2 regions of the Anoxybacillus kestanbolensis genome follow, and region 2 is predicted to be linked to the other one. Evidence: predicted binding sites of a transcription regulator. Region 2 holds the regulator's gene; the other holds the start of a gene.

Region 1 (6,703 bases), on a different contig from region 2:
GGTATAGCTTACCGAAGCTAGACGTGCCAGCCATCGATGTTGCGCAAGTCATTCCAACCGATTACATTCGTCAAGAAGCACCCGAGCTTCCAGAAGTGTCGGAGCTTGATATTATGCGTCATTATACAGCGTTGTCCAAGCGCAATCATGGGGTCGATTCCGGCTTTTATCCGCTTGGATCTTGTACGATGAAATACAATCCGAAAATAAACGAAAATGTTGCTCGCTTCGCTGGATTTGCTCACATCCATCCGCTTCAGCCGGAAGAAACGGTGCAAGGAGCGCTTGAATTAATGTATGACTTACAAGAGCATTTAAAAGAAATTACTGGAATGGACGCGGTAACGCTACAGCCAGCTGCAGGTGCGCATGGGGAATGGACAGGACTCATGATGATTCGCGCTTATCACGAAGCAAACGGCGACTATCACCGAACGAAAGTCATCGTTCCCGATACGGCGCACGGAACAAATCCTGCATCGGCGACGGTTGCCGGCTTTGAAACGGTGACGGTGAAATCGACCGAAGAAGGGCTTGTTGACTTAGACGATTTACGCCGCGTTGTCGGTCCAGATACCGCAGCGTTAATGCTCACCAATCCGAATACGCTCGGTCTTTTTGAAGAAAATATTTTAGAAATGGCAGAAATTGTGCATGCTGCAGGCGGAAAGCTGTATTATGACGGGGCTAACTTGAATGCGGTGTTAAGCAAAGCACGCCCTGGCGATATGGGCTTTGACGTTGTGCATTTAAACCTTCATAAAACGTTTACCGGTCCACACGGTGGCGGTGGCCCTGGCTCAGGTCCTGTCGGCGTGAAGGCGGATCTCATTCCGTTTTTACCGAAGCCAACGGTGGAAAAGGGAGAAAACGGCTACTATTTCGACTACGATAGACCACAAGCGATCGGGCGTGTGAAGCCGTTTTATGGCAACTTTGGCATTAACGTTCGTGCGTATACGTATATTCGTTCGATGGGGCCAGATGGCTTAAAAGCAGTGACAGAATATGCGGTATTAAACGCCAACTATATGATGCGCCGATTGGCTGAGTATTACGACTTGCCATACAACCGTCATTGCAAACACGAATTTGTTTTGTCAGGAAAGCGACAAAAGAAATTAGGGGTACGTACGCTTGATATTGCGAAACGTCTCCTTGATTTCGGCTACCATCCACCGACAATTTATTTCCCGCTCATCGTCGAAGAGTGCATGATGATCGAGCCGACCGAAACTGAGTCAAAAGAGACGCTTGATGCATTTATTGATGCGATGATTCAAATCGCAAAAGAAGCGGAAGAAACGCCAGAAATCGTCCAAGAAGCGCCACATACAACGGTCGTCAAACGTTTAGATGAAACGACGGCTGCTCGCAAACCAATTTTGCGTTACCAGAAGTAAAACAAAAGGTGCCAGGCGTGTAGGCTTGGCACCTTATTTTTTCTTTACTTTTCCTGTCCACATTTTAAATCCGCCTTTTAAATGGTATAAATCCCGATAGCCGTTGCGATACAACATTTGTGCCGCGCGACTGCTACGTATTCCGCTTTGGCAATATAAGTAAATTGGTTGATCTTTACGCAATTCTTTCATGCGTAAACGTAATTGAGAAAGCGGAATGTTACGAGCTCCTAAAATATGACCTGCCGCGTATTCATCGGGTTCGCGAACATCGATGAGTTGTGCTTTTCGATAGCCTGCGCGAAACTCTTCTTCCGTCAACGTTTGAACGATTCGCTTTTGGTAAAAGTATGTAATGACCGCGTACACAATAATTGCTCCGAGAATAATAAGAGCGATTGTCATGATGCCCCTCCTTTTTTTCATCGTTGCCATGTCTATTATATAAATGTTTTAGGCAAGAAGCAAAGCATTTTCCATTGACTTATTATGTTTGTTACACTATAAAATGATAGAGGAAAGGGTGGAGTAGATGGAAAAAGAAGTATGGCGTTTTATTGACTCAGGCAATTGTTCTCCAGCGTTTAATATGGCGCTTGATGAAGCGTTGTTAGAATGGCATAGCGAAGGAAAAATTCCGCCGACGATTCGGTTTTACGGTTGGAATCCACCGACGCTTTCGATTGGCTATTTTCAAAAAGTGGAAAAAGAAATTGATATGGAAGCGGTCAAAAAGTATGGTCTTGGTTTTGTTAGACGTCCAACCGGGGGACGCGGTGTGCTTCATGACCAAGAGTTGACGTATAGCGTTATCGTGTCTGAATCGCATCCAGCTATGCCACAAACGGTGACGGAAGCGTATCGTGTCATTTCACAAGGCATTTTAGAAGGATTTCGCTTTCTAGGGCTTGATGCGTATTTTGCGGTGCCAAAAACAGAAGAAGAAAAAGCAGATTTAAAAAATCCGCGCTCGGCTGTTTGTTTTGATGCACCGTCTTGGTATGAGCTCGTTGTCGAAGGAAGAAAAGTGGCAGGAAGCGCTCAAACGAGGCAAAAAGGAGTCATTTTACAACACGGATCGATTTTATTAGATTTAGACGAAGACATGCTCTTTAGTCTATTTAAGTATCCGAATGAAAGAGTGAAAGAACGATTAAGGCAAAACTTTAAAAACAAAGCAGTCGCCATTAATGAATTAACGGATCGAAACATTACGATCAATGAGGCAAAAGAAGCGTTTTTCAAAGGATTTGAAAAAGGGTTAAATGTTCAGCTTGAACGATATGAATTAACAGATGATGAGCTTTTCTACGTTCAGCAACTAGCGAAAAACAAATACGAAACAGATGAATGGAATTTTAAACGGTAAATTTTTCTCTTGACAAATAAAAAATGCTTGACTTAATTATCAATATGTAGTATGTGATTTTTAAAAAATCATACTATATATTGATTTTTTTATTGATTATTGTTGTCGATATATGGTAGTTTAATATAGTAAGATTATGTTGGTAGAGGAGAGGTAAAAAAATGACGGTTGCGTTTTCTGAAAAAATGACGGTGAATGTGGACAAGTTGAACGAAGATATTCGTCTCTTTCCACAAGTGCACCCGATTACCCCTGAGATGCACATTACATATAAGGGTGTGTCGCGTTTAGTGATGCTTGATCGCTATTCGTTTAAAGATACGGAAATGTTGACGTTAAGCGTTGGGGACTTTGTCGTTTTAACGGTAAAGGAAGATCCGAAGTTTCCAGCGCGTGGCCTTGGATTTATCGTTGAGTTGGACTGGGAAAATAAAAAAGCACACGTGCTCGTTGAAGAAGAGTATCGTCATGTGTTGGAAGGAGACGAAGCGAAAACAGGCGTTGTTGTTCGCTCGCTCGATGTCATTGAAAAGCCACTTGAAATTTTTTATGAGCAAATTGCAAAGCGGAACGCAACCGGGCTAGCCGCTGTTGAAAAAACAGAAGAAAAAAGAAAAGAGTGGTTTGAAAAGTTTTATGAACAGCTCGTCAGCCTGAATTTTGTTCCAGCTGGACGCGTACTGTACGGAGCAGGTTCTGGGACAGAAGTGACGTACTTTAACTGTTACGTCATGCCGTTTGTGAAAGACTCTCGCGAAGGCATTTCTGAACATCGAAAACAAGTGATGGAAATTATGAGCCGCGGTGGCGGTGTCGGAACGAACGGTTCGACCCTTCGTCCACGCAATACACTCGCGCGCGGAGTGAACGGAAAATCGTCCGGATCGGTGTCATGGCTAGACGACATTGCAAAACTAACCCATCTTGTCGAACAAGGTGGCTCGCGCCGTGGCGCTCAAATGATTATGCTAGCCGATTGGCACCCGGACATTATTGAATTTATTATTTCAAAAATGCAAAATCCGCGCATTTTGCGCTACTTGCTTGAAAATACAGAGGATGAAGGCATTCAAAAAGCAGCGAGAGAAAAATTAAAGTTTACGCCACTTACTGAACAAGAGCGCGCGATGTATCAAGGAATCGTCAACTATAAAAACATCCCAGGATACGGGGGTTTTAGCGAAAAAATTATTAAAGACGCGGAAGAAAAGTTGCGGACAGGCGGTACGTATAGCGTGCACAATCCGGACTTTTTAACAGGAGCGAACATTTCTGTTTGCTTAACGAAAGAGTTTATGCAGGCAGTAGAAAACGATGAAGAATACGAATTGCGCTTCCCAGATGTTGAAACGTATTCAGAAGAAGAAATGCGCATCTACAACGAAAAATGGCACGAAGTCGGCGATGTGCGCGAATGGGAGAAAATGGGCTATCGCGTTCGCGTCTATCGAAAAATTCGCGCGCGAGAGCTATGGAAGCTCATTAACATTTGCGCAACGTATTCTGCAGAACCAGGCATTTTCTTTATCGACAACGCCAACGACATGACGAATGCAAGAGCGTACGGACAAAAAGTAGTCGCAACAAATCCGTGTGGTGAACAACCACTCGCACCTTATTCTGTGTGCAATTTAGCTGCAATTAATTTGGCGAATATGGTGGATAAGGAGAAGAAAGTTGTCGATTATGAAAAATTAAAGCGGACGGTTGAAGTCGGTGTCCGTATGCAAGATAACGTTATTGATGCAACCCCATACTTCCTTGAGGAAAATAAAAAGCAAGCGCTTGGGGAGCGCCGCGTCGGTCTTGGCGTGATGGGCTTAGCTGATTTGCTCATTTATTGCGAGAAAGAGTACGGTTCGAAAGAAGGAAATCAGTTAGTTGACGAACTGTTTAAAACAATTGCGACAACGGCATACCGTGCGTCGATTGAGCTTGCGAAAGAAAAAGGAAGCTTTCCGTTTTTAGTTGGCGAAACGGAAGAAGAAACGATGAAATTGCGCGAAGCGTTTATTCACACCGGTTATATGAAAAAAATGCCGGACGATATTCGCCAAGATATTTTAAAATACGGCATTCGCAACTCGCATTTATTAACGGTTGCTCCGACTGGATCCACAGGGACAATGATCGGCGTGTCCACAGGACTTGAACCATATTTTTCCTTTTCTTATTATCGAAGCGGCCGTCTAGGCAAGTTTATTGAAGTGAAGGCGGATATCGTTCAAGAATATTTAGATAAACATCCAGAAGCGGATCCGAACAACTTGCCGCATTGGTTTGTAACCGCCATGGACTTATCGCCAGAAGCGCATGCCGATGTCCAGTGCATTATTCAACGTTGGGTGGATTCAAGTCTCTCGAAAACGGTAAATGCCCCGCGCGGCTATACGGTTGAGCAAGTACAAAAAGTGTACGAGCGGTTATGGCGAGGCGGCGCAAAAGGTGGAACAGTCTATGTCGACGGTAGCCGCGATGCGCAAGTATTAACATTAAAAGCGGAAGAACATGCGGTTGAAGAACAACTGGAGCTCCTTCCAGAAGAACCGAAAAAACGAGCTGTTGCGCTTGTTGAAACGATTCCAGATTTACGCGCAACGGACGTCACGATCGGTTCAGAAGTCGGCAACATTTGCCCGGTATGCCGTGAAGGAACGGTCGAAGAAATCGGTGGCTGCAACACGTGCACAAGTTGCGGAGCGCAATTAAAATGTGGTTTATAATGTAAAAAGGGACGGGAAAAACCCGTTCCTTATTTTATTATGAATAATAACAAAAATTGTATTTCATCACCTCATGACAATCAAACATACTAACATTGAGGTGATCGAATGAAATCATTTATTCCTCAGCTTGTTTATTTTGAGCCCGAAGCGCTTCATTATCCGCTCGGCAAAGAGTTATATGAAAAATTTAAACGTATGCATATTGACATACGCGAAACGACATCGCATAACCAAGTGCGTGGAATCCCAGGTGATACGGAACTCCAACAGTACCGAAACGCAAAATCTACGCTCGTTGTTGGTGTCAGACGTACATTAAAGTTTGATACATCTAAACCATCGGCAGAATATGCGATTCCGCTTGCGACAGGATGCATGGGGCATTGCCATTATTGTTATTTACAGACGACGCTTGGAAGCAAACCTTACATTCGTGTGTACGTCAATCTTGATGATATTTTTACCCAAGCGAAAAAATATATTGATGAACGCGCTCCAGAAATTACGCGTTTTGAGGCTGCTTGTACGTCTGATATTGTCGGCATCGACCATTTAACGCATGCGTTAAAAAAAGCGATTGAATTTATTGGTGAAACGGAATACGGACGGCTTCGCTTTGTTACAAAATATGAACATGTCGACCATTTGCTTGATGCAAAACATAACGGAAAAACACGCTTTCGTTTTAGCGTCAATTCACGGTATGTTATTGGGGACATCTTCGTTTGATGCACGGTTAGAGGCGGCACGAAAAGTGGCGCACGCCGGCTATCCGCTCGGCTTTATCGTCGCGCCAATTTACATGCATGACGGCTGGGAAGAAGGGTATTTTGAGCTATTTGAACGATTACATGCTAATTTGCGAGATGTTGACTTAACGAATTTAACGTTTGAATTAATACAACATCGCTTCACGAAACCAGCAAAAACAGTCATTCAAAAACGGTATCCGAAAACGAAGCTCGATCTAGATGAAACGAAGCGAAAATGTAAATGGGGACGATACGGAATTGGAAAATATGTGTATCAAGATGAAGAGGCGAACCAGCTGAATGCCACAATTCGCTCCTACATTGCACAATTTTTTCCCGAAGCAACGATTGAATATTTTACGTAAATAGTTGTCATGCTTGGTAAACATGTTATAATCATAATGATTACGGATGTTTGTTTAGGAGGGAAACGTATGCCAACACCAAGCATGG
Region 2 (6,703 bases):
TATACAAATACAAAACGAGCGTATAAACGGCTTCATTTCGATAACGGCGCAAACCGTCAGCAATTACTAAACGGGTAATCGTCCCATTGTTCACTGCTGAAGTTTAGAGGTGGTAAGTGCATTTTTCGTGTTAGGAAGGTTTCAGCCTATGCCTTCCCTCTCTGTGAACCGTAAAAATACACCCATGTCCTCATCATCACTTTTGACCTTATTCATTATGTATGTCATTATAAGCATATTTTTTTGGAAAATCAAGAGGTGTTCGAAGCTCTATTCGCTCTTGAAACACATTTTGAATCGTTTGAATCATCCCTACATCTGTGACATCTGTATACATATATATTTTTTCCGGTGCCATCGACACGAGTGGTGCTAATACAGATGTATCAATGTACATCGGCTGACTCACCATGAGACGACGATCAATAAACTGCTTTAATTGTTGAGAAGATAAGTGAAAAAAGCAATCGTCGAAAAATTGAAACGTATCATTTTCATATACTAAATGAAGGACGTTCATTTGTGGCTGTCGTGATGAAACAATTTCGCGCAGCAATTGCACGAACGCTTGATATTCTTGTTCTAGTTTGTATTCATCAATCGCTAATTCAACATAATGCATAAGCCGATCATAATATGGCTTTAAACGAAAAGTCATAAGCGACTCAAATGAAAATACGCCTTCATGTAAACATTCATGTAGAGATTTAGCAATAAGTTGTTCGCGCGGCGTACTCATTTTTTTTCCGAGACGATAGTCGTACCTTTCCCCGTCAATAAACGAGTAAGTAAGCTGTAAAATTTGTTGTTGTTCTTCTTCATTTTCATAAAAAAACGTGCGTGAAATAATTGATAAAATCCAACGTGCTTCAAATGCACGAATGATACATGAAGTCAAAATCGGAATGAATAATGCCCGCATGTGCGACGCATCTGATTCATGAAAAAAAACGGTAATCGTCTTGTCATCGTAAAGCAACTTCCCATATGGTTGCGGTGCTTTGTTTAATTCCGTAAATAACCGTTGTGCATCTTGTCCATCTTGAAATACGATATAAATCAACGGTGCCCCCCCTTTTCCAAAAACATGCTTGTTTTATATATATGGGGAACACCGAACGTTTATCACATTTCGATTCGTCGATTTTTTCCTTTCATTTCGATCGGAGTAGCTAAATAGACAATTCGCTCAATCATTCGCGCCGCTTTCACTTGTTCTTCTTCTCCTCGTTGTGAGTGGGCAAGATGATGCGTCAGACGTTTTAAATCGAAATTCGATGTAAAACATGTCGGTAAATGTTCAAGCATGCGATATTGTAAAATTGGTCCGAGAACCTCATCGCGCCACCAGCTTGACATAAGTTCTGCCCCTAAATCATCGAGCATAAGCACAGGGACTTGTTTTGCATATTCAATCGTATCTTGAAACGCATCCGTTTGAAGAGATGATTTTAATGAACGAACAAATTCCGGCACGTACACAAGAAATGAAGCAATATGTCTTTGAGCTAATTCATTCGCCATCGCTGCTAACAAGTATGTTTTTCCTACTCCAAATGACCCATATAAATATAACCCTTTTATTCGTTTACCTACTTCATACGTCGATGCAAATGTATTCGCAAGTTCGATCGCTTCAATACGTCCAAGATCGTCCGTTTCTAGCTTATCAAATGATGCTTGTAACATATCACGCGGGATAAACAAACTACGAATGAGCGACTGTTGTTTTTTTCGTTCATCTTCTTGCACTTTGCGAGCACAGCGCTCGTATTGCACATCAATGTTTTTCCCTTGCCAAATTAAATGTGGTGTATAACCTTTCAGCAAATTAGGACACTGTTCTAAACTTGAACAACGCTCACAATGTTTACTTTGTTGTACAAACTCATACAATTTGCCAAGATGGCGATTTAACATCGCATCTGTCACATCATGACCACGTAAAAACGATTGAACGTGTGGATCGTTTAAAATATCGCGTTTCATCGCCTCATATCGCTCTTTAAAATCATGACGATTCATCAAATGGTGGATAGTTTCCCGAATTGGTTTCATCATTTATCCCCTAACTTTTCGGCTTTTTCAACCGTTCTTCCAACTCGCGCCGTTTTTGTTCTAGCTCTTCTTCCGATTTCATTTGTTTTCGTTCAAATTGTGAATAGTCTGTTTGTAACCAATCTGGCAACATCTCAGTACGAATCGGCTTTTTCGACCCTTTTTTCTCTTTTTCTTTCATAAATGTTTCGTATTCACGCGCTTCTTTTTTCGCCAATTCCATCGCTTGTTTGACCGTACGCACTTTTTTTCTCGCCCACGAACTAGCAATTTTTTCTACATATTTTTTCGGAAGCTTCATATCTGTACGCAACATAACGTAATAAATAAGTACATTCATGACGCCTGGTGGCAGTTTTTGCTTAAACATCATTTCTTCAATTAGCTGCAAATCCGCTAACGCTGGTTCAGCTCCACCAGAAAAGTCCATGAGTAATTGTCTCGGTGAAACGGTTTCGAGCTGTTTCATTAAATATTCTTCTTCGTTTTTTGGCTCGACATGCGCCATCGTCCGCTCCGCTAACGGTTGCACGCGATCATATAGCCGCGGAAGCGCCTCACCACGTTCAAATTGATACCATTCTTGCGCCGCTTTTCTTAATGATTCGATATCAATTTGTTCTGCGGGATCGATGACGCTCATCACAATTTTTTGCATGTCAAGCGGGCCAATGCCATATAAAAAAGCTAGCTTTTTGATCGCATCTTTCACTTTTGCAGTAATCGCACGACGTGGGACGAGATGATGAGACAGTCCTGCATAAAATGCGTCAAAATCAAATATATCATCTTGCATCGTATACATCGCTTGTTCTTTTCCTATATACTGATGCCCGTCTTGGAGCGTTACTTCTTGTTTCGCTTCGTCGCCTAACTTATGAATCATTTTTTCAGGCTGGATCGATGAAAATACATCGTGAAATGAGCGCGTCACAGGTACAAAAGAAGTGCGATCGATAGCACGATCAGAAAAAAACTTTTTCAACTTTTGAAATTTCGTTTTTCCTACACGATCATATAAAAATACATTTAACACACCATCAGTGAAAAATTGTTCTGGTGTAAGGGGAAGGCGAAGCTCGTAAATAAATACGCGTTCATCATCTGCATTCGTTCGCTTCATATACGTATTTAACAACCCGATTCCCTCAAGTTTTAAACGTTCAGCGTATATCGTTGGCAAACTGCATTGCATAATTGCCATTAAACTATGGTGTGTCGTCTCTTCACTCCATAAGCGTGTTTGCTCAAGTTCGCTCCATAACGTCATATATAAACTATACGCTTGCGCACCAATTAACGGTTGATATAAAAGTGTCAATACTTTCCGATCTAGTTCACTTAAAACACCATTGGCGTGGACAATATATCGGTCGACCGCAATTAATTCTTTCCAGCTATATTCCATATTATCGACCTTCTTCATATGAAAAAGAGCATATTATGCCCTTTCTCCTTGTTCTTTTTTTATTAGTTCTTTTAATTCCTCGATAAAGACGTTTAAATCTTTAAACTGGCGGTATACAGAAGCAAAACGAACATAAGCGACTTCGTCAATTTTGGACAAGCGTTCCATCACCATTTCACCGATCGTTTCGCTTTTCACTTCATTGATCCCGCTATTGCGCAACTCTCGTTCAATTTGTTGCGTGACTTCCTCTAGCTGTTCAAGCGCAACCGGTCGCTTTTCACACGCTTTAATAAGACCACGCAAAATTTTTTCACGGCTAAATTCCTCTCGCGTTCCTTCTTTTTTCACAACAATTAACGGTGTTTCTTCCACCCTTTCAAACGTTGTGAATCGAAAATGGCAACGTTCACATTCACGACGGCGACGAATAGAACGCCCTTCATCAACAGGACGCGAGTCGAGCACACGCGTTCCGTTGTGGTGACACGACGGGCATTTCATATGTATCAGCTCCCTAGCAGTAATTTTACTTTTATAGTAGACAAAACAAGGCGGATATACAACTACTTATCCCCATATATTCCCGATCCGATATATGGGAGTCTTTTCTCTAATTGATCATATAAACGAATAATGAGTTGGCGACTAAATCCGAAGTCAATTGGAAACCATTTTGTTTCTGTCGTAACTGAAAAATCAATAGCTGTTTCAAATGGACGAACAGAAACAATAGTTGCGACGATAAATACTTTTCTTCCTTTCGTGAGTGATACACTTATTTCTCCTCGTTCTGCTGAGACGGCAACAATGTGACACCCGTCCATCTGTTCAAACATTTCTTTCACTACTTGTAATGCAGTGGATTGTGTCGTTTTGTAATAACGGCTTTTTAGCTGCTCATCCGGATGACGTTCAGATGTTTCATTATGATTTGTTAATATATGCTTCCATTTCACTGTTCGTCTCCTCACTTTTCAATGAATGATAAAAAAGAGGTGCAGAATCTACACCTCTTTTCCTCTTACACTTTATTATAAAGCTTTTGCTTGTTTAATTTCAATTGGACCCATACCACGAGGCAATTCAATTGTTTCACGCGTTTGTGCACCTAATGCTTCTGCAATATAGTCAGCTGCAATCGTTGGATCTAGATGCCCACATGTGTACACGTCGATGCTCGCGTAACCATGCTCTGGAAAACTGTGAATAGTTAAATGTGATTCAGAAATAATAACAACGCCACTAACACCTTGTGGTGCAAATTTATGAAACGCAACTTCACGAATTTCAGCACCAGACTTTAACGCTGCATCAACAAATGTTTTTTCAATAAACTCCATGTCATTTAACTTATCAAAATCGCATCCCCAAAGTTCTGAGATAACGTGACGACCCATTGTATCCATGATCGTATCCCCCTTTTATAAATTTTTAAAAAAATAAACGATGAATTTCTTTTGCTTTCTGGAATGTATAACTACCACGGGGGAAAGTTAGTCCAAAGAGGTCCTAACCCTTTAAGTAGTCACATTACCACGCGTTCAAGAAGTTCACGAAACATAGTATACTTCGTTTATATATTTTTTTCAATATCGTTTTTTATTTTTTTATCAAATGGGCAGAAAAATAACGCTGGGAACCCCAGCGTTATGACATCGCAACCGTTTCATTTTTTAACAATTGTTTCGCAACTAGTTTTGTTAAATCAACAACGCGACATGAATAGCCCCATTCATTATCATACCACGCTAGCACTTTTACTTTTCGATTTTCGATCACCATTGTCGATAACCCATCAACAATCGCAGAATGTGGATTTGTATTAAAATCAATGGATACAAGCGGTTCCATCGTCACGTCTAAAATGCCTTTTAACTCCCCACGAGCTGCTTGCATAAACGCTTCATTCACTTCATCGACTGTGACATCTTTTTTCACATCGACAACGACGTCAACAAGTGAAACGTTTGGTGTTGGAACGCGCAATGCCATACCATGCATTTTTCCTTTTAAATGTGGCAATACAAGTGCTAACGCTTTAGCCGCACCTGTTGTTGTCGGAATGATCGATTGTGCGCATGAACGTGCTCGACGTAAATCTTTATGTGGATTGTCGATGTTTTTTTGATCGTTTGTGTAGGCATGAACAGTTGTCATAAGTCCATTTTCGATGCCAAACGCTTCATCAAGCACTTTCACAACGGGCGCTAAACAGTTTGTTGTACATGAAGCGTTTGAAATGATGACGTGCTCTGGAGAAAGCATATGTTCATTGACTCCCATTACAATCGTGACATCCTCATCTTTTCCTGGTGCAGTTAAAATAACACGCTTTGCTCCCGCTTCGACGTGCATCATCGCCTTTTCTTTTGCGTTAAACTTTCCCGTTGCTTCGATAACGATATCGATTTGAAGCTCTCCCCACGGTAATAGTCGTGGATCACGTGAATTTAATAGTTGTACTTTTTTTCCATTTACAATTAAACCATCTTCAACAGGAACGACATCCCCATCAAATTTACCATGGTTCGAATCATATTTTATTAAATGAGCTAACGTTTCAGGCGGATAGCTCGCATTAATGGCTACAATGTCAACATCATTGTCCATAATAGCTTTTCGGAACACCATACGTCCAATGCGTCCGAACCCGTTAATCGCTACTCTCGCTTTCATTATATAGCCCCTTTCAATATATGTGTTATACTGTTTATCTGTTATACACAAAAATAGTATAACATTTTTAAAGTGTTTATGCTATAAAAAAATAAAAAAAGGGCATCCTATTTTTCAAGGATACCCCACTCAACTAAGCGTTCGTATAGTTGTCGTTTCGTTTGTTCGATCGTTCCATTGTTATCGATGACAGCATCTGCTTTTTTTCGTTTTTGTTCGAGCGGCATTTGCGATTTTATACGCGCCCATGCTTCTTCAAACGAAAAGCCATTGCGTTCGCAAAGGCGCCGAAGTTGAATTTGTTCATCTACATACACAACGAGAATACGATCAACGAGATGTTCTAAATTACTTTCGAATAAAAGCGGAATATCGAGAACAACAGCTTTTTCCCCTTTTCTTGCATATTGCTCTTTTTGTTGTAGCATATGTTTACGTACGAGCGGATGAACAATGGCATTTAACTGTTTTCGCTTTTGTTCATCATGAAATACGATCGCACCAAGCTTACGTCGATCAATCGCACCATTTGAGTCTAAAATGTCGCTTCCAAACGTC

Evidence for each region. The regulator NrdR, encoded in region 2, represses ribonucleotide reductase genes. The targets are predictions, from matches to a motif close to AACACNATATATNGTGTT.
Region 1: the regulator NrdR is predicted to act here: its motif matches at 2,842-2,859, upstream of BO219_RS05795 (vitamin B12-dependent ribonucleotide reductase).

Annotation. Positions count from the first base shown of each region.
Region 1 covers NZ_MQAD01000005.1:662,709-669,411, reverse strand. Annotated here, with positions in the region: gene gcvPB (aminomethyl-transferring glycine dehydrogenase subunit GcvPB) at 1-1,403, shown strand, start outside; gene BO219_RS05805 (rhodanese-like domain-containing protein) at 1,437-1,808, opposite strand; gene BO219_RS05800 (lipoate--protein ligase family protein) at 1,936-2,772, shown strand; gene BO219_RS05795 (vitamin B12-dependent ribonucleotide reductase) at 2,934-5,495, shown strand; partial or broken gene splB (spore photoproduct lyase) at 5,604-6,615, shown strand; gene mntR (transcriptional regulator MntR) at 6,685-6,703, shown strand, end outside.
Region 2 covers NZ_MQAD01000013.1:126,752-133,454, reverse strand. Annotated here, with positions in the region: gene ytxC (putative sporulation protein YtxC) at 209-1,063, opposite strand; gene dnaI (primosomal protein DnaI) at 1,126-2,058, opposite strand; gene BO219_RS09230 (replication initiation and membrane attachment family protein) at 2,069-3,466, opposite strand; gene nrdR (transcriptional regulator NrdR) at 3,500-3,970, opposite strand; gene BO219_RS09220 (cytosolic protein) at 4,033-4,425, opposite strand; gene speD (adenosylmethionine decarboxylase) at 4,501-4,875, opposite strand; gene BO219_RS09210 (glyceraldehyde-3-phosphate dehydrogenase) at 5,117-6,145, opposite strand; gene coaE (dephospho-CoA kinase) at 6,253-6,703, opposite strand, start outside.